DNA from 2 places in the Lysinibacillus sp. GJ-1 genome. Region 2 is predicted to be linked to the other one. Evidence: riboswitches for the same ligand, from Rfam matches in the RefSeq annotation. Region 2 holds a riboswitch; the other holds the start of a gene.

Region 1 (11,742 bases), 370 kb from region 2:
TAAATCAATATAGTCATTCGTTCATGATGACATGAATGCGGAAAAAAAGAAATGAATTAGTATACACTATCTGATTCATACATTATGGAGGGAAGAATACAAAACAGGCATTAATACCTTACCTATTTAGCAGGTAAATTACTGCACTTGGTCTAATACTTTTGTGATATATTGTTTGATTTGTTTCTTGCTATAACCTATTACATAAGCTTCCATTATCATGTTTTTTATAGAAAGTTCGAGATTATGTAATTGGTTTTCGTCTAACCGTCGATTTGAACGAGCGATAACTGTTGCTTTCAAGCGATTTTCCATCTTGATAATCGCTTTTTTCTCAAGTTCACGATAGCTTTTTGAAACAGTATGTATATTGATTCCAATATCTTGCGCCATATTTCTAATGGAAGGAAGCATTTCATTGTCTTGAATATGCCCTTTTGCAATCTGTTCAATTAATTGATTTCCGACTTGCTTATATAATAGCTATGGGCTATTTGTATCTATATGAATAGGTAGCATAGTATTCCCCCTAAAATAAATAAATTAGCTGAAATCGGCGTAATAGGAATTTCTTTTTGAGTTTGACTAATTTTCATTCTTATCCGGTGCACTTTCACGCGATTTTCTCCTTTTAACAATATTGGCAGTGAAATCAATGTAAAAATAATTATCTATAATGATAATATTATCATTATAGATAATATTGACTGTAGCATATCATTTAATAAAATAACAAGTGCAATTCCAAAAAATGTGTGTTAATGTTATCATTATTAGTAATGATAATGAATGTTGAGAGGAGCGTTTTTATTGAAACTTCACTATGGGTTAGATGAATTGAATGACATTGATTGGTTGGCTGTATTACAGGTTATATTGCCATTTATGATGGTTGGTTTCATCCTTATCCTTGTTGCATTAATTGATTTGTATCGACACCGAAATGCAAGATCAAATGTTGTGTTGTGGACAATCATTATTTTATTTTTTAATACCATTGGTCCAATTTTATATTTCACTATTGGGCGAAAAGGAGCGAAACATCATGAAGTTAGAAATTAAAGGGGTGACTAAAACATTTAAGGCAAAGACAGCAGTCAATAATTTCTCGATGGTGGTTGAAACTGGACAATGTGTAGGGCTTATTGGACCTAACGGTGCTGGAAAGTCTACGTTAATCAAAATTATTGCAGATATTTTATATGCGGAAAAAGGAGAAGTCCTACTAGATGGGAAAAAAATTTCAACCATGAAAAAAGAAATTGGTTACCTTCCACAATATCCTGATTTCTTTCATTGGATGACAGCTACAGAAACACTCTTTTTTATGGGACAGTTATCTGGCATAACAAAACAAGAGCTTACGGAGGAAGTGCCAGCTATTTTAACAAAAGTTGGACTTATAAATGAACAACATGAGAAAGTTCAAACATTTTCTGGGGGAATGAAGCAAAGGCTTGGCATTGCCCAAACACTGTTACATAAGCCATCTTTTATTGTCATGGATGAGCCTGTATCGGCATTAGATCCAATAGGCAGGAGAGAGGTTTTAAATTTAATACAAGAAATTAAACATGAAACGACTATCCTATTATCTACTCATATTTTAAGTGATGCAGAAGAAATATGTGAACGCTTTGTCATTATGAAAAAAGGTGAAAAAATTGAAGATACGACATTAGATAAATTAACTAACAATCATGATGCGGTTGTGCATCTTGAATTGGCATCACATAATATGCTTTGGGTGCAAATCATTGAAAAGCTCCCATATGTTAAAAATGTTGAAGTATTGGGTAAGAAGGCGAAGATTACCCTCGATAATATTCAGCAAAATAAAGATAGGTTGATTCGTGATGCGATGGACAACAACATGGATATCGTTAAATTTGAAGTTGGAAGCAGTGAGACATTAGAAGAAATCTTTTTAAAGATGGTGGTGAGTGTATGACATCTTTATTTATTTTAACGAGAAAAGAATATGTACAAATGTTTCGTGAGTTTAAGATACTTTGGTTACCTCTTGTTTTTATGTTTTTAGGCGCAACACAACCAGTTGTCACATACTATTTACCATCAATTTTAACAGCGCTTGGTGGAAATCAAGGTATTACCATCGACCCTTCAATGATGCAGCAGGATGGAGCACAAGTAATGGCGGCAACTCTAGGCTCCCAATTTGATCAGTTAGGCATTATGGTAATTGCTATTGCCATTATGGGCATTATTCAGTCAGATAAAGCGAATGGAATGCTTGATTTTATATTAACAAGGCCTGTAAAGGTAGGATCCTATATCGGTGGAAAACTTTTTTCTAATTTCTCATTTGTAGCGCTTAGTGTGACATTTGGCTATTTTGTATCTTACGTTTATGTAAATTTCTTGTTTAGTAATATTCCATTTCTTACGATGATATTAGCGCTTGGATTATACTTAGTATGGGTACTTTTTATGATTTCTTTTACTGCGATGGTCAGTACTATTTTTAATGGACAGGGCGTTATAGCTTTAATTAGTATTGTTTGCTTGCTACTGTTGAAAATCATTAGTGGTTTACATCCAATAATTGATTTAGTGAATCCTGCTGGCATGAGTCAACAAGCAATGATGGTATTAATAACGGGTTCAATGGATGCACAACTATATGGAAATATGGTGATAACGTTCATATGGATTACTTTAACTGTAACAATTTCGCACTATTGGATTTCGGAGAAGAAATACCATAAAAATTAATAAAGTATAATTTTTTGACAAAATCAGTTATCAGCATGCAGGCATGAAAAAATTTTAGGTGGATAATCTATTAAAATAATGTTATCGTATGAAGTAACTAAATAATATATCCTTCAGGGTAGGGTGAAATTCCCAATCGGCGGTGATGAAGTAATTCAAAGTCCGTGAGCGCAAGCTGATTTGGTGCAAATCCAAAACCGACAGTTACAGTCTGGATGGGAGAAGGGTGAAAGTATAAGCTTTTTAAATTCGTATGACTTTAAAAGGTCTATTTGGCTACGCTTATATAGCATACTACTTCCCATCGCTTCTGTTGGGAAGTTTTTTATTTAGGCAAAAATTGAATAAATATCTGTTCTTCGGGGTAGGGTGAAATTCCCAATCGGCGGTGATGAAGCAATTCAAAGTCCGTGAGCGCAAGCTGATTTGGTGCAAATCCAAAACCGACAGTGATAGTCTGGATGGGAGAAGAACAATGAGATGGCAGCCTGTGGAAAATTTTTGTATCCACTAGGTTTATTTCGTGACGTCTTATGTACACGTACTCCCAAACCCCTTTTATATGAAAGGGGTTTTTTGTTTGTTTCGATTATAAAAATTGAAAGGGGAATTAAAATAATCACTATCAAAAGGTTTACGACATAGGGTTAAGAAAGTAGGTGGAAAATTGTTTACAGGTATTATTGAGGATATTGGTACAGTAAAAACCTTGCAAAGCGATAGGCTAAGTATGGAAATAACGGTGATTTCTCCCAAAATAGTGGCGGATGTGAAGCTTGGGGATAGTATAGCCGTAAATGGGGTTTGTTTGACAGTAACTCATTATAATGACCAAGAGCTAACAATGGATGTAATGCCTGAAACAGTGAAAGCGACGAATTTACAGCAACTAACTGTTGGAAATGCGGTCAATTTAGAGCGTGCAATGCCAGCCAATGGACGATTTGGTGGCCACTTTGTTTCAGGGCATGTAGATGGTGTAGGGAAAATTTTACGTAAACGTCCAATGGCAAATGCGGTCTATATTGAGATCGAACTGTCAGAAGACTTAACGAGCTATTGTATTCCTAAAGGGTCAATCACAATTGATGGAACGAGTTTAACGCTCTTTCATGTTGAAAAAAACAGTGTCACAGTATCACTTATTCCACACACATACAAAGAAACCGTACTAGGAATTAAAAATGTTGGGGCACTAGTCAATATCGAAACCGATTTAGTAGGCAAATACATTATTCACCAGCTAAAGGGTAGTCAGCAATCGTCGACTATTACAAAAGATTACTTAGCGAAGCATGGTTTTTAACCTGCTATAGAAAGAAAAACATAATTAATAAAGTGATATCTATTAGGAGGTGGCAATGTTGCTACATTCAATTGAAGAAGCGATTGCCGATTTAAAACAGGGCAATATGATTGTTGTCGTGGATGATGAAGACCGTGAAAATGAAGGAGATTTACTTGCCCTTGCAGAGTTCATGACACCAGAAACGATTAATTTTATGGCGAAATATGGTAGGGGGCTTATTTGTACACCCATTTCACAGCAGCTTGCACAAAAATTAGCGTTGCAGCCAATGGTCATAGATAACACTGATAATCACCAAACAGCGTTTACTGTCAGTATTGATTATAAAGAGACAACAACAGGCATTAGTGCGTTTGAACGTGCTTTGACGATTCAAAAAATGCTAGCGTCACATGCACAAGCATCGGATTTCCGTAGACCTGGACATGTTTTTCCGCTAATAGCAAAAGACAATGGGGTATTAGAGCGTCGAGGGCATACGGAAGCTACTATCGATTTGGCTAAACTTTGCAACAGTGTAGAAGCTGGTGTGATATGTGAAATTATGGGCGATGATGGGGAAATGTTACGCTTTGATGATTTAGTGAAGTATGCAAAAAAACATAAATTAAAAATGATTTCGATTGACGCATTAGCAACATACCGTCGTCAACATATGCAAATAGAAAATTCACTTACTATGTAAAAGAGGAGAATGAAATGATGGGCAAAACATTTGAAGCACAATTAATTGGCAATGATTTAAGAATAGCGGTGGTCGTTGGTCGTTTTAATGAATTTATAACAAGTAAATTATTAAGTGGTGCATTAGATGGGCTAAAGCGTCATGGTGTAGACGATAATTTAATAGATGTTGCGTGGGTACCAGGTGCATTTGAAGTACCGTTTATCGCAAAGCAACTAGCTGAAACGAAAAAATATGATGCCATTATAGGTCTAGGTACAGTTATTCGTGGCTCTACAACGCATTATGATTATGTGTGTAACGAATCAGCTAAAGGCATTGCAAACGTATCGCTTTCGACAAATGTACCAGTGATTTTTGGTATTGTCACAACTGAAAATATTGAACAAGCGATTGAACGTGCTGGAACAAAGTCTGGCAATAAAGGTTATGATGCAGCGATGTCTGCAATTGAAATGGCTAATTTACAAAAAATGATTGGCTAAAAGGATGCATGGTCGTAAAATTTATTGCATAATTTTTTGGACATTGGGAAATATATGTTTATAAGTATTTTAGTAAAATAATTTGTTTGAATTTGGTTCAGTAGGAGATGAGGAATATTCAATCAATAGAACAAGAAATCGAATTGAAAATGTTGAAAGAATTATTTCAACGCTCTGCTGACGTAATTTTTCAATCTTTTACCTTTCAACAACAGCATGTTTATTTTATTACATGTGAGTCGATGGTCGATCAGTTTTTATTGAATAAGGTCATTATCGAGCGAGTTCAATCTTTGTTTGAAGACAGCTCTGTAAACTTATTAGAGGAAAAAATAAAAAACGATTTACACATTCCTAATCTTCAAAAAGTAACCAATTTAGATGATGCTATTACGCGTGTATATTCAGGGTTTGTTTTGCTTTACTTTGAAGGGGAAAAAATTTTATTTTCAAGTAAAATTACAAAAAAACCAAATCGAAATCCTGAAGAAACAAAGCAAGAACTAGTGGTAAAAGGGCCGAGAGATGATTTTATAGAAGATGTTTTTATTAATGTGGCCTTAATTCGTAAGCGATTGCCTACAAATTCTTTATGCGTGGAAACAGTGGAAGTCGGAAAGCGCTCTAAAACGACAGTGGCTGTCCTATACATGGGTGATATAACGGACAAAAATATGGTCACGGAACTAAAAAAGCAATTAAGGAAAATTAATACAGATGTTGTCTTTAGTGGCGATATAATGATGGAAAGTGTGGAAAAAACCGCGAAAATTTTACCGCGACATGATTATACAGGGCGACCAGATTTCGCAATACAAGCGCTAGTCAGAGGACGAATACTTCTTTTTGTCGATGGCGTATCTTACGCAATTATTACGCCGCCTAATATGTTTCTACTTTTTAAATCAGGTGAGGATAATGATTATCCATCTATGGTCGGTACATTAGAGCGTCTGTTACGAATCGTAGGAATATTAATAAGTATGCTTTTACCCGGTTTTTGGCTAGCATTAACGACTTATCATCAAGAGCAGATGCCAATATTACTGTTAGCGACGGTTGTCCAATCACGTACTGGCTTGCCTTTTCCAACGATATTGGAGATATTGCTAATGTTATTTATGTTTGAAATATTTCGCGAAGCAAATCTACGCTTACCGTCTATTTTGAGTGGAACAATGAGTGTCGTAGGTGGACTAATCATCGGAGATGCGGCAATCAAGGCAGGCATAACGAGTCCTTCCATGATTGTCGTGATTGCCATCTCAAGTATTGCCGCCTATACTCTTGTCAATCAATCCTTTGTAACTGCAATGAGTATTTTTAGGTTATTTGTTATCTCAATGACCGCTTTCTTTGGATTATTTGGTTTCTTTTTGTCCTTGTTTTTCATTCTTATTTACTTTGCCAATATCCGTGTATTAAGCGTTCCGTACTTAAATATTGGTGCCAATTTAAACTGGTCCGACACCAAGAAAACATTAATACGTCTATCGCCAAAAGGATATAGTAAACGACCAAAATTTTTACATCCTCAAGATGAGACGAGGTCATCGAGCAAAAATTAGATGTCTTTCAGTAGCACGACAATTTACATCTATCACATGTGCTGCTTGCAATCGTATTGACCGATTATGTTGAAGTTATTTTTAAGCTTGACTTGTAAAAACCTATGGATTGGACAAAATACAAAGTGAAGAGTATAGATTAGATTTTCCATTCTATATTTTTCAAGACCAATCATAAGGGGTGGATAGTTATGCCGAATGTCCAAGTTAGCTGTGCAGTATCAAATTGTGTTTTCCATGCCAAAGGTAATTATTGCGGAGCTGAAAAAATTGCAATCGACATGGATAAACGTAATACGAACAAACGTGATGCGGAGTTTGCTTCTGACTTTGAAATGCATACAATGTCAGAAGAGGCAGCAGCCATTCAATCATCCGATACGTGTTGTAAAACATTCAAATCAAAAGAAAAAAACTTTAGCTAATGGGTATCGTTTGTTTTGGATAATGTAAATAAAGATAATATCTTTATTTCACCAAAATAATTTATCTGTACCTTTTACTACTGATTTGGTCACGTTAAAGGTTGTCTTCCTATAGGAAGGCAACTTTTTTTATACCCTTGACCTTCCAGTTACTTGAAGGATTACGATGATACTGAAGATTGAATAGCTGTATGGGAGGGATTTCAATGAATAAATATCAAGAATTAATCGTATCTGTAGTAGCTTTAAGAGGCGATGCTTATGAAATAGGTTTTCAACAAAGTAACGAAATAAAAACAAATGCACATTTAGCGCAAAATGAACAACTGTTAGCTTTATCTGCTACTTGTAATACACAGCGGGTACAAGAGCTGTTGCGACATGTTTCGCCCAATCTTTTGCAAGAGATGAAGGGATTAGCGTTTGGCTTAAAACAGCCGTATGAAACCATTATAAAAATGTATAGCGGTTATAATATAATATTTCCAAATATGGGATGTACCTCGGTTGTACACAATGGGAAGTATGTAAGAAATTATGATTTTAGTCCAGTTATGTATGATGCAAGACTCGTTTTTTCTAAACCGTCTAAAGGGTATGCCAGTGTAGGTTTTAGCCAGCAAATTATTGGTAGGTTAGATGGAATGAATGAAAAAGGGCTTGTAGTAGGGCTGCATTTTGTCAATAATGATTGGAAAGGAGATGGCTTTTTGGCGACTACAATCGTTAAAATAGTGCTTGAACAGTGTGAAAATATTGAAGAGGCTATTGCACTTTTAAATAAAATTCCACATCGCTATTGCTACAATTACTCCATGACAGATCAAAGTGGAAAAGCAGTTGTGGTGGAGGCTACACCAATAGAGCGGGTAGTTTCTGCTGAACATCCGCTTATATGCACAAATCATTTTGAGTCTCAACAATTGGCAGGGAAAAACAAAGCTTGCATTGAGGGTTCAAAACAACGAAAAAGCTTTATAAATCGCTATGTAGTAGATGCGCGTACGACCATGTCTGTCTATCACCATTTCAATAATGGAGATTCTCCGTTATTTTTTAAACAATATCAAGAATATTTTGGTACTCTCCATACTGTTATATACTCACCGAAGCAATTAGAGGTAGTTGTTGGAATAGGTGAAAATTGTGAGCCGCAATCATTTTCTCTCCAACAATTTATCGAAGGTAAACTTATTTTTCCGATAACCATTAAAGGAAACATAATTCAGGCTATCTAATTTGTTAGGCTTGGTTTATAATTTAATAGAATAAATAGGGGAATGGCGTAACATTTGTTGGGCTATTCTCCTTTCGTTTTGTAGCTATTTCGCTTTTCGAAAGAAAAATAAATTATTCCATTTTTGCATAACAATTACTAAGTTTTAAAAATAAACTTGGATAAAAGTATTGTTTTCAACGTACTTTAAAAAATATACATGAAAAAACGAAAATTACTATAGTATAATATTATTGTTATTAATATAAATATTAATTTGTTCTAGGAGTAATTACACATCGTTAAATAATGAATACAATAGATGAGGAAGTACCAGTTTGTATGAAAAATCGTAAAATTAAACTAATATTAGTATTAGCGACAGTCTTATTGTCATTGTTCACAAGTTTAAATGTGCTCACTTCATATGTGAAAATGAAAAAGACGGTGGAAGAATCTATCGCTAACCAAAGCTTAGAAGCGGCTATTTCCATCGCATCATCAATTGATGTTAAGTTGTATCAAAAATTTGCAAATAATCCTGTGAAAAATGCAACTTATTGGGAAATAAGAAAATACTTAAATGATGCACGAGAAAAAATAGGGGCCTTAAATGTCTATACGTTAGAAATTGATAATCCTAAAGTATCAAAAACGATGATTGCCGGTGTTCCTAATCATCTCACAGTAGGCTTTGATATTGGACAAATTTGTACTGTTCCAGAAAAGCAAATCAAACTAGCTTATCAAGGGTTGACATATGTTACGAATGTCATTAATGACCCTCAACACGGAGATTATCTTTCTGTAGGCGCTCCTATTAAGAATGAAGAAGGTCACGTTATTGGCTATCTCGGGATTGATATAAGCGCAGACAAACTTAATGGTATCAAAGGAAAAGTATTAGAAAATAATTTATTCTTGTTTATTTATAATGGAATATTTATAGTAATCGTTATTGCATCGTTTTTCTTTTTACAGAGATGGTATCAAAAAGAAGTGACAAAAGAAGTAGAGGTAACAGAAGATACCTACCAAACTGAAATAAAAGCGTTAATTACCTCTGTATCGTCCTTAAGACATGACTTTACCAACCATATTCAAGTGTTGCATGGGCTTTTACAATTGGGAGAGCCAGATCAAGCGAAACAGTATTTATCATCATTATCTAAAGAGGTACAGGAAATAAAGTCATTGAAATTAAATATTAACCATCCGGGGCTGTCAATTTTATTGCAAACAAAAAAGTTAGCTGCTCAAAATCATAATATTGAGATGGATATATCGGTTTCACAGGATACTTTCGATAAAATAAAAACAACTGATATCATTAAATTATTATCAAATTTAATTGATAATGCGATTGATGCGACAACTGAATTGCCTGAAAGTGAACGCAAAATGAAAATTTGTTGTCATGCGGATGAAATGAAGTATGTATTTGAAATTGTTAATACAGGACCAACAATTCCAGACCCTGATCAAATCTTTAAGCAAGGGTTTACAACGAAAAAAGCTGAACTAGGAAAAATTAGAGGCCAAGGCTTGTTTATTGTGAAAGAAGTTGTGAAAAAATACAACGGCACCATTTCTATCCAATCTACTGCACAATTTGAGACAACAGCGATTGTCATTATTCCTTTAAAGTAAATGGGCAAATGTACTTGGCTGATAGTATTAAAATTTTTTGATGTGGTTTGTCTATAGGGCTGTTTATTAGCAGTTTTTTCCTTCACGGCTAATTTTCGCGTAAAGCAAAGTCATCTTAACAGGATAGAATAATAGCTTAAGCTTCCTACATGTATAGAGTAGGAGGCTTTTGTTGTTAAGAAAATCCGGATGTTTTGCATAGCATGTATGAGCTAATATCAATCATACATTAACAGTAAATCTAATAGGGCAGGTTAGGAGGATAAAAACAATTTGGAACAGCCAATCCTTGATTTACTAAGAGCAGGTGGATTGATTTTATATGTTAGACATGGAGAAGCAACTGTTGGTGAAGATCAGCCATATGTTAATTTTCAAAACTGCTATACGCAAAGAAATTTATCTGATTACGGTCGGCGAGAAGCCGTTTACTATGGACAAATGCTGCGGTATTGGCAAATTCCAATTAGTTCACCTATAATGACAAGTCCGTTTTGTCGAACAATTGAAACGGCACAGCTTGCATTTCCAACAATGTATCTACAAATTGACCCGTTCTGGTTTTCAATTACTAAATTAGCAGAAACGATTTCCACTACGGAACAACAACAAATTGTAATGGAAGCCCAAAAACATCTAGAAGTAAAACCACCACCTGGGACTAATCAAGTAATTATTGCACACAGTTTTCCGAAAGGGACTGCCATAGGTGAAATGACAAGCATGGGAACCGTTATTATTAAGCCCAAAGGTGTGGGTAATGGCTATGAAATTGTAAAACAGCTAACATTAGCCGATTTAGCAACCTTAGGGACGTTACAATAATAATTTTGGGGGATAGAAATGAAACGAGAAGGAATTGTAAAATGGTATAAAAATGAAAAAGGCTATGGACGTATTATGCTGAATGGTGAGGAAGACAATCATGTTTTTGTTCATTTTAGCTCGATTTTGCCGGATAAGGAAAGATTTCCAAATGCATTTCGCTTTCTGAAACAAGGCCAAAAAGTCTCCTTTGATTTAATTGAAATACCCAATTCTACTGATCAAAAGCAGGTTGCAGAAAATGTCATTGTGCTGTCAGACTAATATGCACGGGCGTAATAGTTTGTGGCAACCAATAGTTCAATATTCTATCGACGAAAAAGTACGGTACCGATTTATAGAGACGTTAATCCATATACAGGATTGGCGTTTTTTTCTTGCGTTTATTAGAGCTTATGGTGTTTTCTTATTTTTCGTAGATAAGGAAGGTACGCTGTAGTATGGTAGATTATAAAAATCGATTAAATATACATCTAAATTTATAATTATTTGTATTTTGTATACCGAAAGGGCGGGTCACTTATCATTGAGTGACCTACCTTAGTTGTCTGTTTAGGGCAATGAATTTATTGGAAAAGATAAATTACTTGATGTATAAGTTATTTAAAAAATAAAATATTCTAATAATTTTTGTTGTTGTATGGTAAACTTGATTGTGTTATATAACAATATGAAGAAAATATTTTTGTAGGTTGTATATGATTTCCTTAAAAAGGAAGAGAATAATAAAACCAAGGTTTAAGTCTTGATAGATTTAATGGAAGCGTATACAGTAACTAATGAGGCAAGTGACAGATAATCGTTTGATTTGTAACACTTAGCTTAATGAGAAAAAATAATTGT
Region 2 (11,742 bases):
GAAAATTGGCTTTCTCTGTAAGTGAAGTTGGTGCGAAAGCCAATGCAATCTGTTTAAGATTACCAGAGACGGTCAAAGCAAATGGCATCAACTCGTCTTTGTCAAAAAACATCCCAGACACATGCACAAAATAGCCAGCTAGCCGAAAAAATTTCGGATAGCTGGCCATTCGTTGTGCCTGCCATAAAGGTGCGCTATTTTATATTTCTGACTTACTCTAGATAAATAAGTAAATTTAATTTAGAATAATAGCTAAATTATTTTTATCAATTTTTCCATTTATATTTATTGGTAATTTATCTAATACAACATAATAGGATGGTACCATAAAGTCTGGTAAAAATTTATATAAATATTCTTTCAAATCTGTAGCAGAAATAGTTTCATTTATTACTATATAAGCAGTTAAATATTTATTTTTATCTTTGTTTTCTCTAGCTATAACACACGCTTCTGTAACATTTGGATGCTCTAGAAGTTTTTCTTCCACTTCACCTGGTTCAGTTCTTCGTCCACAAATTTTTATTTGATTATCAATCCTACCTAAAAACTCAATATTCCCATCTGGTGACCACCTTGCTAAATCTCCAGAAATATACATTTTTTCATTCGGTATGAATGGATTTTTTACAAAGCGCTCACTTGTTAAATCAGGGCGATTCAAATATCCGCGGGAAACACCAACACCTGAAATACACACTTCTCCTGGAACTCCAATAGGAACTGGTTTTCGATTTTTATCTAAAATATATACTTTATAGTTAGCGATAGGTTTACCGGTTGGAATGCCACTTTGTATTCTCTCACTTGTTACTTCATAATACGAGATACAAACAGTTGTCTCTGACGGACCATAAGTATTATATATCTTAACTTTATCAATTAAATTGTTTATATATTCTTTTCTTAGTACGTCTCCACCACTAATCATTGTGTGAACCGATTCTACAGGAGGATATTTGTTTAATTCATTCAATAATAAAGGGAATCCGCTAATCATGGTAACTTTATTATTTCTCATTACAATTAAAAGCTTTTCTATAGAGGCTACTTCATCTTTACATGCTATAACCAAAGTTCCGCCAGTTAGTAAAATAGGAAAAATTTCTTCTACAGAAATATCAAATGATACTGTTGATTGCTGCAACATAATATCATTTTCAGTTAATTTAAATTCATCTATAAAACTATGATAGTATCCTACAACATTTCTATGCTCAACAGTAACTCCTTTTGGTTGCCCTGTTGAACCAGAAGTATATAACGTATAGATTAGATTTTCTGCATTATGTAATCTATCTAAATTGTCAGTTGGATATTGATTTAAAGGATAATTATCTAGATATATTTTTTCACAAGGAAATGACAAATCTATATTTAAATGACTATGTGTTAATAGTAAATCAATTTCCGCTTGTTCATACATATAATTAATACGTTGTAATGGGTAAGCTGGATCGACAGGAAGATAAGCTCCACCAGCTTTAAGAATCGCCAATATACCAATAATTAAATCTTCGGATCGATCTACTACTAATCCTACTAATTTTTCTGGTTTAACGCCTTTTTGACGTAGTAAAAAAGCTAATTGATTGGATTTCTTATTAAGTTCATCGTATGTAAAACTTTTATCCTTACAAATTAAAGCTACTTTATTGGGATTTTTTTTAACCTGCATTTCAAAAAAGTCATCGACAGTTTTAGTAATATCATAATTAATCGATTTATTATTAAATTCATACAATACTTGATTTTTTTCTTTTTTTGAAAGAATAGCAATATCCTCTAATTTAGTATGTGAATTTAAGGTAAGTTCAGATACTAAATTAAAAAAATGTTCTTTCAATTTCGATATTGCGTAATTATCAAATAAATTATCGTTGTAGGAAATACTACATTTTAACGAAAAATCTATTTCAAAACACATCTCAATCTCATTTTCTTCTAAATATTCTGACAAAACCACTTTTGATTCACCACTCGAAAATATTGAACCAAATAAACCACTTTTTAAACCCAGTTGATTATAAGAAAAAATTTCTTCTTCTGTTACATTTTTGTATAATTTTATCAATTCTAATTCATTCTCAATTTGTCTAATATATTTTATAGATGTAATATCAAAATCAGTTTTAACACAAAACGGTAGCACTTTACCTTCTGTTGTATTTGTACCAAATACAACATAATCTGTATCATTATAGTTGTGAAGTAATAATCCCCAGGCTGAATATAAAATAGAATTTACATTGACATTATAAGTATCAGCAAATTGTGAAAGTGATTGCATAATTTTTTTATCTAAAAAAAATGTATCGTTGACCAACTTAAATCCATTATTTTTAAAAGTACCTAAAGTTACTTTTGATTTAAGTTCAAAATCTTTTAAAGCAGCACTCCAATAACTTTCCTTTGTATCTAACTCTAATGTGTTCATTTATATCTCTCCTTTTAATCATGGGTTTTGTATCATCATCACTAAAAGATGATGGAGTTGCAGTCGCTTTTGATTTATATATGTTCGTTTTGAATTAGAGTCCGATTTATTGCTGGTTTTTTTATGCTCTTATTTTGAGAATAAACTAAAACGACTAAACTAATTAAAACGAACATTCCTCCAGTAAGTTGTGAAAATTGTAATCGTTCATTTAAAAAAACAAGAGCAAATAAAGTAGTAAATACAGGTTCTACCATGCTAATCATCGAAACGTTAGAAGAACTCAACAATTCCAGCGACTTAAAAAATGTAATTTCAGCAAAAATAGTTGAAAAAATCACAATACTAATAATGTGTATCCATGCTTGGTTATTAAAATTTAAAGAGATATCTTGCTTCACTACACCAATTATGAAAACGCCAAAAGTTGCAAATAGTGCTGTATAGGCACTTATTATTACTGGTGAATTATTAATAGTTACTCTTTTCCCCACAATCATATATATTGCAAAGATCAAAGCTGCAAGAAGGGATAAGACTATTCCATAGACATTCATTTTATCTAATGAAACTCCCAGTAAATAAATCATGCTAATGAAAGTTGCTACTAAAGCTAGTATTGATCCTATACTTAATTTTTCTTTATATAAAAAATAAGAGATGATACAAACTAGTAAAGGAAAACAATATAAGAGCAAGACTGCCATAGATGATGATATATATTTTAATGATTCAAAATGGAAAATAGATAAAAGTGTGAATAGTATACCACCTAGTATAAAAAGATTTTTCACCTCATGTTTACCGATTCTTATATTTGTACCTTTCACAAGGAAGAAAAGGAAAAAGATGATAGAACTTAATCCGAATCTTAAAAAAAGTAAAGTATACACTGTCACACCATATTCATAGGCTTTAACTGTAAAAATTGGCATAATCCCATATCCTATGCTCGAAAGAACTGCATAAATAGCTCCCTTGATAAAATTATTCATAAATCTCCTCCTTTCACTTCACTTACAATAAAATTTAATGACATTTTCACTATATAGTTATTCCCTTTTAAAACAATTACTACCACATTTCATTTAGAATTTATTATATCTAAATTTTGAAAACGGGTTCTTTAAATTTCGTAACAAATCGCATCTTAATTATTCTATTCAAGAATGTAAAAATTTGTATGAAATATCAGTACTGATAAAAAGATTATAGTATAAAAGTAAATTTAAATAGATACATTTCCTAACATATAACGTTTTAGTCTTTAGCGTCGAATTTAAGCGAATATTATAATTAAACAGAAGAAATGTAACACAAAGTTATGACATTAACTTCATATACAAGCGTTGATTTACTATGATGTCTAGAATCTTATGGCATCACACCTTCATACGCTCATTAACAGTTTTCTAGGAGTGTTTTTTGTTTTATTCTTAATTGAAGATTTATCCTTGAAAACCATTGTCCAGATGGAGTTTTTCGTATAAACTTAACCATAATTTTGGTCCTTTATTAGTGGATTTGGACAGGTTACCACCTGATTTTATCCATTATAAAGGACCTTTTTTATACATAATAAAATGATTGAATATTTTTTTTCTTTAAAGTATAGTTAATTTAATGTAACGCTAGTAATATCTTTTAATTTATTTGAGATATAACAAGAAAATTATTGGACGTGAATAAAATATGGAACTAAACATTCAATCACATAATAACGATTGTGAAAATAATTTAATGAATTATTCTCTTTATATACCTCGTTATAGTCAAAAGTTTTGTATGAATGACTGGCCAAAGGGATTACTTATTGAAGAAAGAAGTCATGACTATTGGAGCGATAGATGTTGTGGGTTGGCGTGTTTACGAATGGTTATATCTCATTATAAAATACCTATACCAACCCAATTAGAATTACTTAAAGAAGGTTTAAAAAGAAAGTATTATATTTCGAAGGGATGGTTACACCAAGGTTTAGCCGATTTAGGAGAAATGTATGGGGTGAAGGGTAACCCTATAGTTGTTAAAAGCGGTAAACAACTTGAAAACTTGCTTGTAACAAAGGGCCTAGTAATATGTTCTATAGCTCCAAAGTTCCCTAAAAACGGAAGCAGAGGGGGACATTTGGTAGTAGTATGTAGTCGAATTCATACCTCTAAAGGAAGACTAATTTGTTTTAGAGATCCATCTCTTTGGGGAGAAACAAATAGTATAGTATTTGAAGACAGGTTCTTTAGCAGTTTTAGTGGTAGAGCAATTGTTTTTTCTTTGGATTAATAGAAGATATGATATTTTCATTAGAACTGTACGCCTGTAATCGAATAAAGCATATAACTGACCTGGCACCTCCGAGATGCGAATAAAGTAGTATACTTATTTAAAAGAAATCTCCCACAAAAATCAAAGGTATTGTCGAAATTTGCGGGAGATTGAGCAAATTTATTATCTAAACTTGACTAATTTAAGTAGCAATTCGCTTCAAGTTATTGCGTTGACAATTATCCCAATAACAGCTTCAATACCTAAACCAATGGTAAATATCATACATTTTTTCATTCCCCTCATAATTTTTTTGTTATTTTAACCTAATGACCTCGGATAATAACTTTTACTTCCCTCATACTAAATTCACCTGTAAAAAGTCAATATGGTTTGCTGGTACTTTCTTTCGATATTCTTCCATGTGAGTCGATATTGCATAACCTTTTAATGTATTTCTACTTAAATTTTGTAGTTCTTTTTTGGAAAGTAAATCTGAAATTGCAAATTTAAGCAACAAAAAAACACCTCCTAGACATAACAGTCTAAAAAGGTGTCATTACTTGAACACTATCCTAAATCATACTTTTTTACGCTTATTTCGATAAATACATTGTGCGTTGTTGGTTGATCCATTTGCGCATCGTTGTGAATAACAATGCCATAATCGCCGTTAATAACACACCTTTCACGATATTAAATGGTAAAATGCCTGCAACAATCATTGTGTATAATGAATCGCCATCGACTGGCTCCATACCTAAGAAATAAGTGTACATCGGTAAAAATACTGCGATATTTAACAAGCTCATGCCAACCGCCATCACAATCGTTCCTGTTGCTAATCCTCCAACAAGACCTCCAATCGTTTTAAAACGGTTAAAAATAAATGATACTGGCAAAATAAATAATATGCCTGTTACAAAGTTTGCAATATGACCAACTGGCACTCCTGTTGGCGTACCAGAGAAAATCCAATCTAAAACATTTTTAAATAGCTCTACTAAAATACCTGCTACATCGTGATGGCTGCAAGTAAGGCAGGCATATCACTGAAATCCACTTCCAAAAAGGCTGGGAACGGTGGAATCGGGAAATTAAATAACATTAATAAAAACGAAATACTACTCAGCATACCAATCGTAATAAACGATTGCAGTTTGACATTTTTCTTCATTGAAAACTCTCTCCTCTTTGCTGATTCAATCTTGCAAGAAGAAAGGTTACGACGTAATCGATTGTTTTTCACGAAAAAACCCTTATGCAAATCAGCATAAGGGAGAAAAGGCATGAGTAAATAACGCCATTACTAGCTATTTTTTGTGCATAGCGTGCATTTAAAGACACACTAAAAAAACGTTCGCACATAGCTTAATTCGTAACAACGAATGACGATCGTACCTCCATCTTCTCCCATCCAGACTATACTGTCGGCCTTGGAATTACACCAAGTCAGCCATGCAAAAAAATCTTTGCACAGGTCGCGGGCTGAAGAGCCATCTAGTAAATCATGCGAGCTACTGTAGCTTACTACTACACTAGCGATTTACAACTCTATTACCGCCGGTCGGGATTTTCACCCTGCCCCGAAGATGAATCAATATTATTTTATAAACTAACTATAATGTTTTATCACATAAAAGTAAATACTTCTGCTTAAAATAATCCGATTAAATTTGTATGGTTTAATAAATCAAGCACTTTGTGAGAAATAATGGAGTAGCTTATCCGCGGAACAAAGTCACTTACCCGCGATTTATTATCATTTACCCGCGAATCAAGGTGCTTTACCCGCGGTATTTCCATTAAAAAAAACAGCTATCTACTATCTGATAGCTGTTTTCTATATTATGGCATCATTTGTTTATTGGCACCTACAGGCATGGGTAAAAACTTTGTTAAATCAAAGCCTTCCCAACTTTCCTGGACAATGTTATCTAAACGTATCTTTTTATCAAAGCTTGACGCAGTCAACATCATCGCCTCGATTAATTGTGTTGCCCGTACGGCATCCATTGTCGTTAAATCAAGTGGTGCGTCAAATGTGACCACAACCCCATCTTCTTCTTTTACAGTGTATGTGACATTTTCCGGAACAACTGGCACATAAACATCATCCTTTTTGTCTCGCATCGCCAGTAGAGCCTCTGTCACAGTAGGATACGTTTGATGGAAATCAGGCGATAAATATTCAGTCCCGTTTCCCTCTGTATATAAATAATAATTGTAATGATTATCTTTTGTTAGCGCTATAGGCTCACTCGGCTCTTCTGCTTGCGAAAACTCGTAATCAGAACCATCTGCCTGTTTAATGGCAATGGCTTTATATTCGGACTCGGAAAAAGTATCTTTTAACGAGTTTAAATATTTCGTGACAGAAGCCGAAGCTACATCATAATCATTTTCTTCTGGTAATACGTGCACAAGCGTTTTACCTTCTTCTTTTAACTCACCTTTGTACGGATGATAGTCTGTTAAACCCATTGCTTCTTCATCAATTTGAGGTGCGTATTTTTCATACATTTGTAAAGTTGTTGGCTTCTTCTTACCAAAATCAGCAGTTATTTTTTTGTTCGGAATAATATAGGTCATTGGTATGCTATCAGCCTTACCACCAGGTAATCCAATTCTGAAAACGACTGCATCGACTAAATCATCTTCGTAAACAGATGTCCGCAACGATAGGATACGAGCATGCTCAGCACCAATATTCGCTTTCATTACACTATCTGCATCTGCATTTTCACTTTCTGTGACCGACCGATCCTCCTGCACAGAAGAATAATTTTCGATTGGGGCGTTTGCTTCATCCTTTACGGAAGAATTGTTCGATACATAGATGTACCCTGCTAGTGATAGGACAAAAATTGCAGCAACACTACTTAAAATAGGCCACCTACTCTTGCGTCTTTTTATAGGTTTAGTATTTTCTTGAGCAGGCAATGATTGCGCTTGTTGTTCTTTTGCCTCAGCTACTGGTTGTATCGCCTCTTGAAGATGTATGTTGTCTTGTAAACGTGCATCAGCAAGCAATCTTTTTAACACTTCGTCTTTCGAGCGGTGGTCAGTAAGCTTCGGGGCATTGTTCAACATTTGTTCAAGTTGTTCATCGTCAAATTGTTTATGCGTCATTGCCTTTTCGCCTCCTGTTCCCTAACCTGTTGTAGATGTTGCCTTAAAAACTTAATGGCTCGATGTTGCGTCGTTTTAACCTTTGCCTCTGTCCAATCAAGTATTTGCGCAGTTTCAGTAATCGACAAATCTTGGAAATAGCGCATAATAATAACCATTTTTTGATCCCCTGTACAATTTTCAAGTGCAAACTCTATCTGCTTTAATTCATCACTGGCCTATAGCACATCTTCCGGTGATGGTGTGGTTGAATGTAATTGTTCCGTTTCCCAGTCAAAAAAATCGAGTGAATGTTTTTGGCGCACAGCCTGCTTTCGAAAATGATCAATTGCGACATTTTTAGCAATAGCAAAAAGCCAAGTTTTTTCACTGCTATTCCCTGCAAATTGTTCATAAGATCGCAGCACACGGACATAAACCTCATGTGCAAGGTCCTCAGCAAGTGTGCGATTTTTTACTAGATAAATAAGAAACTGGAACACGTCTTGATGGTATGCATCGTATAGTCGATGGAACACGGAGTCATTCAAAGCACTCCACCCCCGTTCTCATAGTATTTGTCGTCTAACACTCGCACAAGTTACATTTAAATAATATTTTGGTCTTAATTTTGCTATGTGTCTAAACCCGAGCACAAGCCGACGTATAGCCTCTAACAGGTATTGGTATTGTTGCCAACTAGTTCAGCTAGTTCTAACTATACCAATGACCCGTGGAAGCATGAAAGAGCATTGTCAGATGGCACCAGCTACAAGGACTTCTTCATGAACTTATTCGAATGGTAAATAGAAAGTAAAAGTTGTGCCCTCTTTTAACACACTATCGACCATAATATTGCCAGAGTGTGCCTTGACAATATTTCGAGCAATTGCAAGCCCTAAACCCGTTCCGCCTTTAGAACGTGTCCGTGCTTTATCCGCTTTATAAAAACGTTCAAAGACATATGGTAAATCTTCCTGTGGAATCCCATGTCCTGTATCCTGAACAGATATTTTGGCAAAGGTTGGCTCTTGCTCTATCTTGACAATGACAGAACCTTCGTCTGTATGACGCAGTGCATTATCTACTAAATTTGTTAACACTTGTTCGATACGATCCTCATCCATACTGATGCGGGCATCATTATCAAACTCACTATTAAATAAAAGTTGCACGTGTTTTTCTTTTGCCACTTGAGCAAATTTTTGCGTAATACGTTCAAATGTGGAATTAATCGGTACTTCATCTTTGTACAGTGTCATATGTCCTGATTCCATTCGCGCTAAATCCAATAAATCGGTTACTAAACGTCCCATACGCTTCGATTCATCATAAATAATTTTCGTGATTTCATTACGTTCTTCTTGATCTTGAATAAAATCATCATCCATTAATGCCTCAGAATAGCCTTGTAGCATGGAAATCGGTGTACGTAGTTCATGTGATACATTGGCAATAAAATCAGAACGTAGCTTTTCTAAACGATGCTGCTCTGTCATATCACGGATTACAGCAACTGCTCCACGAATTAATTCCCCACTATAGAGCGGGCTAATCGTAAATGTATAATAATTTCCATCCATTTCTATTTCTTCTTCTAACTTATCTTCAAACATTAGTACATGATCGAGCATATGATAGAGTTCAGGTGGAATAGGCTTTGCGCTTTGCGAGCCTTTATTAACAAACCATTTTTGCATTAAACGTTCCGCTGGCGGGTTGCTCAGTAAAATTGTTCGATCACGGTTAAACGTTATAACGGCATCTGTCATGGATGTTAAAATATTGGACAATTGCTCATTTTCTTGATTAATTACTTCTAAGTTATGCTTTAGCTGACGCCCCATTTGATTGAACGCAACAGCTAGCTGGCCGATTTCATCATTTTGCGTTGTCGGCATTTTTGCCTCGAAATTCCCTTTTGCAATTTCAAAAGCTAGCTCACGCATTTTACGTAATGGGGATGTAATACGGGATGATAAGAAAAATGCAAAAAATGTCGTTAACACAAACGCAATAAATGCCGCTAAAAAGACAATTTTGGTCGTCTCTTTCGATGTTTTATGTAACGCATCTGGACTTTGGTAAATAAATACAGCGCCATGCACTTCATTTTCCACATTTAGTGGAAACCCTAGCACGACATAGGATTCCATTTTTCCTTGATCTGTTGAAGATGGCATCATCATTTCCTTTATAATGGGTTCATCTGATTGGAAAATTTCATGGAAGGATTTATTCGCTAAAATTTCATCTTGAATTTCTTTCTTGTTGACGCCTTCTTGCAGCGCAAATGAGACTTCTAAATGATTTATGGCGATAAGTGCATTTGTACCCTCAGGTAAAATATCTGTCAGGAGTTGCGAAGTCGATTCTGCCGTCTCATTGTCATCCACTATACTCGCTATTGTTGCAGCCGTTTGACGCAGCGAAATCTCTGCTTGCTGCATATGATAGTTTTGAAGAAATTCGAGCATTAAAACCGTGAAAACAAATAATACAAATGAAACGAGAAGCAATATGGTTACCCATAGCTTCCCGACAACACTGTTCCATATTCTATTCATTGACAACCTCAAATTTGTAGCCAACGCCCCAAACAGTGACAATCATTTTCGCTGCGTTCTCTGATACACGATTCAGCTTCTCACGTAGACGCTTCACATGGGTATCGACTGTTCGTAGGTCTCCAAAGAAATCATAATGCCAAACCTCTTTTAGTAATTGTTCACGGTCAAATACTTTGTCTGGAGATTTTGCAAGGAAGTACAATAATTCATACTCTTTTGGTGTTAAATTCACTTCGATGCCTTCCGCTGTTACACGGTGCGCATCATGGTCAATCATCAAATGTTGGAATACAACTAAATCTTTTGATGACGATGCATTTGTCGTAGGTGAAAATGCTTGTGAACGACGTAAAATAGCTTTTACGCGTAGAACCACCTCACGAGGACTAAATGGCTTTACAATATAATCATCTGCTCCAAGCTCGAAGCCTTGTACACGGTTTGCTTCCTCGCCTTTTGCAGTTAATAAAATAATTGGCGTTGCAGCTCTTTCGCGAATTTCTGCACATACCTCAAGCCCATCTTTTTCAGGCATCATAATATCTAGTAAAATACAGTGGTACTCTTTTTCTAAAGATTTTTCGATCGCTTCTTCACCATTCTCTGCTTCGTCAACTTGATACCCTTCGCGCTCCAAATACATTTTTAATAAGCGTCGAATACGATCCTCGTCGTCTACTACTAATACTGAAATATTTTCTGACACTTTCACGATCCCTCTCTTCCGATCTTTCTCTACCCTTCTATTGTACATGGTACGCTACGACTTGAAAAGAAAAGAAAGCCCTTTCGCAGCAGCGAAAAGGCTTTTCGTTCCCCTGTTACGCGTAGGAGTGTAAACCTGCAAGAATTAAGTTAACGGCAATAAGGTTAAATAATATAATACCAAAGCCAATTAATGCTAACCAAGCAGATTTTTCACCTTCCCAGCCCTTAGATAAACGTAGATGTAGGAATGCTGCATAGAATAACCATGTAATCAGAGTACATACTTCTTTCGGGTCCCAACCCCAGAAACGACTCCATGCAAGTTGTGCCCAAATCATCGCAAAAATGAGTGCACCTAAAGTAAATACTGGGAAACCAATAATAACAGAACGATAACCGACTTCATCCAGTAATTGTAGATTTACACGTTTAACAAGCGGTTGGAATATCGCGCTTATGCGACGACGTGCAATAAGGCGAATGAATAAGTATAGTAATGAGCCTATTAATAATGACCACACGACCGTTGTTAATTTTTTCGCATTAATCAGTGCAGGCATTTCTACTAATGGAGACATACCATGTTCCTCTACTACCTCATACTCATTCATCCCAAAAATAGGTGGCAAATTATAAGTAATTTGGCGAGACATA

Evidence for each region. A riboswitch is a leader RNA that binds a small molecule or an ion and turns the genes downstream of it on or off. The one in region 2 is predicted to bind FMN.
Region 1: another riboswitch for FMN. It lies ahead of ribE (riboflavin synthase); the one in region 2 lies ahead of LO754_RS06025 (ECF transporter S component).

What each region holds. Positions count from the first base shown of each region.
Region 1 is NZ_CP088912.1:1,671,322-1,683,063, forward strand. Features, by position in the region: partial or broken gene LO754_RS07820 (GntR family transcriptional regulator) at 139-468, opposite strand; gene LO754_RS07825 (PLD nuclease N-terminal domain-containing protein) at 811-1,062, shown strand; gene LO754_RS07830 (ABC transporter ATP-binding protein) at 1,046-1,951, shown strand; gene LO754_RS07835 (ABC-2 transporter permease) at 1,948-2,736, shown strand; FMN riboswitch at 2,842-2,967, shown strand; FMN riboswitch at 3,088-3,213, shown strand; gene ribE (riboflavin synthase) at 3,404-4,042, shown strand; gene ribB (3,4-dihydroxy-2-butanone-4-phosphate synthase) at 4,098-4,730, shown strand; gene ribH (6,7-dimethyl-8-ribityllumazine synthase) at 4,748-5,215, shown strand; gene LO754_RS07855 (spore germination protein) at 5,323-6,783, shown strand; gene LO754_RS07860 (DUF1540 domain-containing protein) at 6,975-7,208, shown strand; gene LO754_RS07865 (C45 family autoproteolytic acyltransferase/hydrolase) at 7,415-8,446, shown strand; gene LO754_RS07870 (sensor histidine kinase) at 8,767-10,074, shown strand; gene LO754_RS07875 (histidine phosphatase family protein) at 10,348-10,899, shown strand; gene LO754_RS07880 (cold-shock protein) at 10,918-11,163, shown strand.
Region 2 is NZ_CP088912.1:1,301,299-1,313,040, reverse strand. Features, by position in the region: partial or broken gene LO754_RS23855 (IS66 family transposase) at 1-134, shown strand, start outside; gene LO754_RS06045 (amino acid adenylation domain-containing protein) at 236-2,437, opposite strand; gene LO754_RS06040 (DMT family transporter) at 2,512-3,432, opposite strand; gene LO754_RS06035 (C39 family peptidase) at 4,130-4,717, shown strand; gene LO754_RS06030 (hypothetical protein) at 5,058-5,219, opposite strand; partial or broken gene LO754_RS06025 (ECF transporter S component) at 5,296-5,876, opposite strand; FMN riboswitch at 6,101-6,297, opposite strand; gene LO754_RS06020 (RNA polymerase subunit sigma) at 6,548-7,831, opposite strand; partial or broken gene sigX (RNA polymerase sigma factor SigX) at 7,828-8,361, opposite strand; gene LO754_RS06010 (ATP-binding protein) at 8,602-10,377, opposite strand; gene LO754_RS06005 (response regulator transcription factor) at 10,370-11,086, opposite strand; gene ccsB (c-type cytochrome biogenesis protein CcsB) at 11,202-11,742, opposite strand, start outside.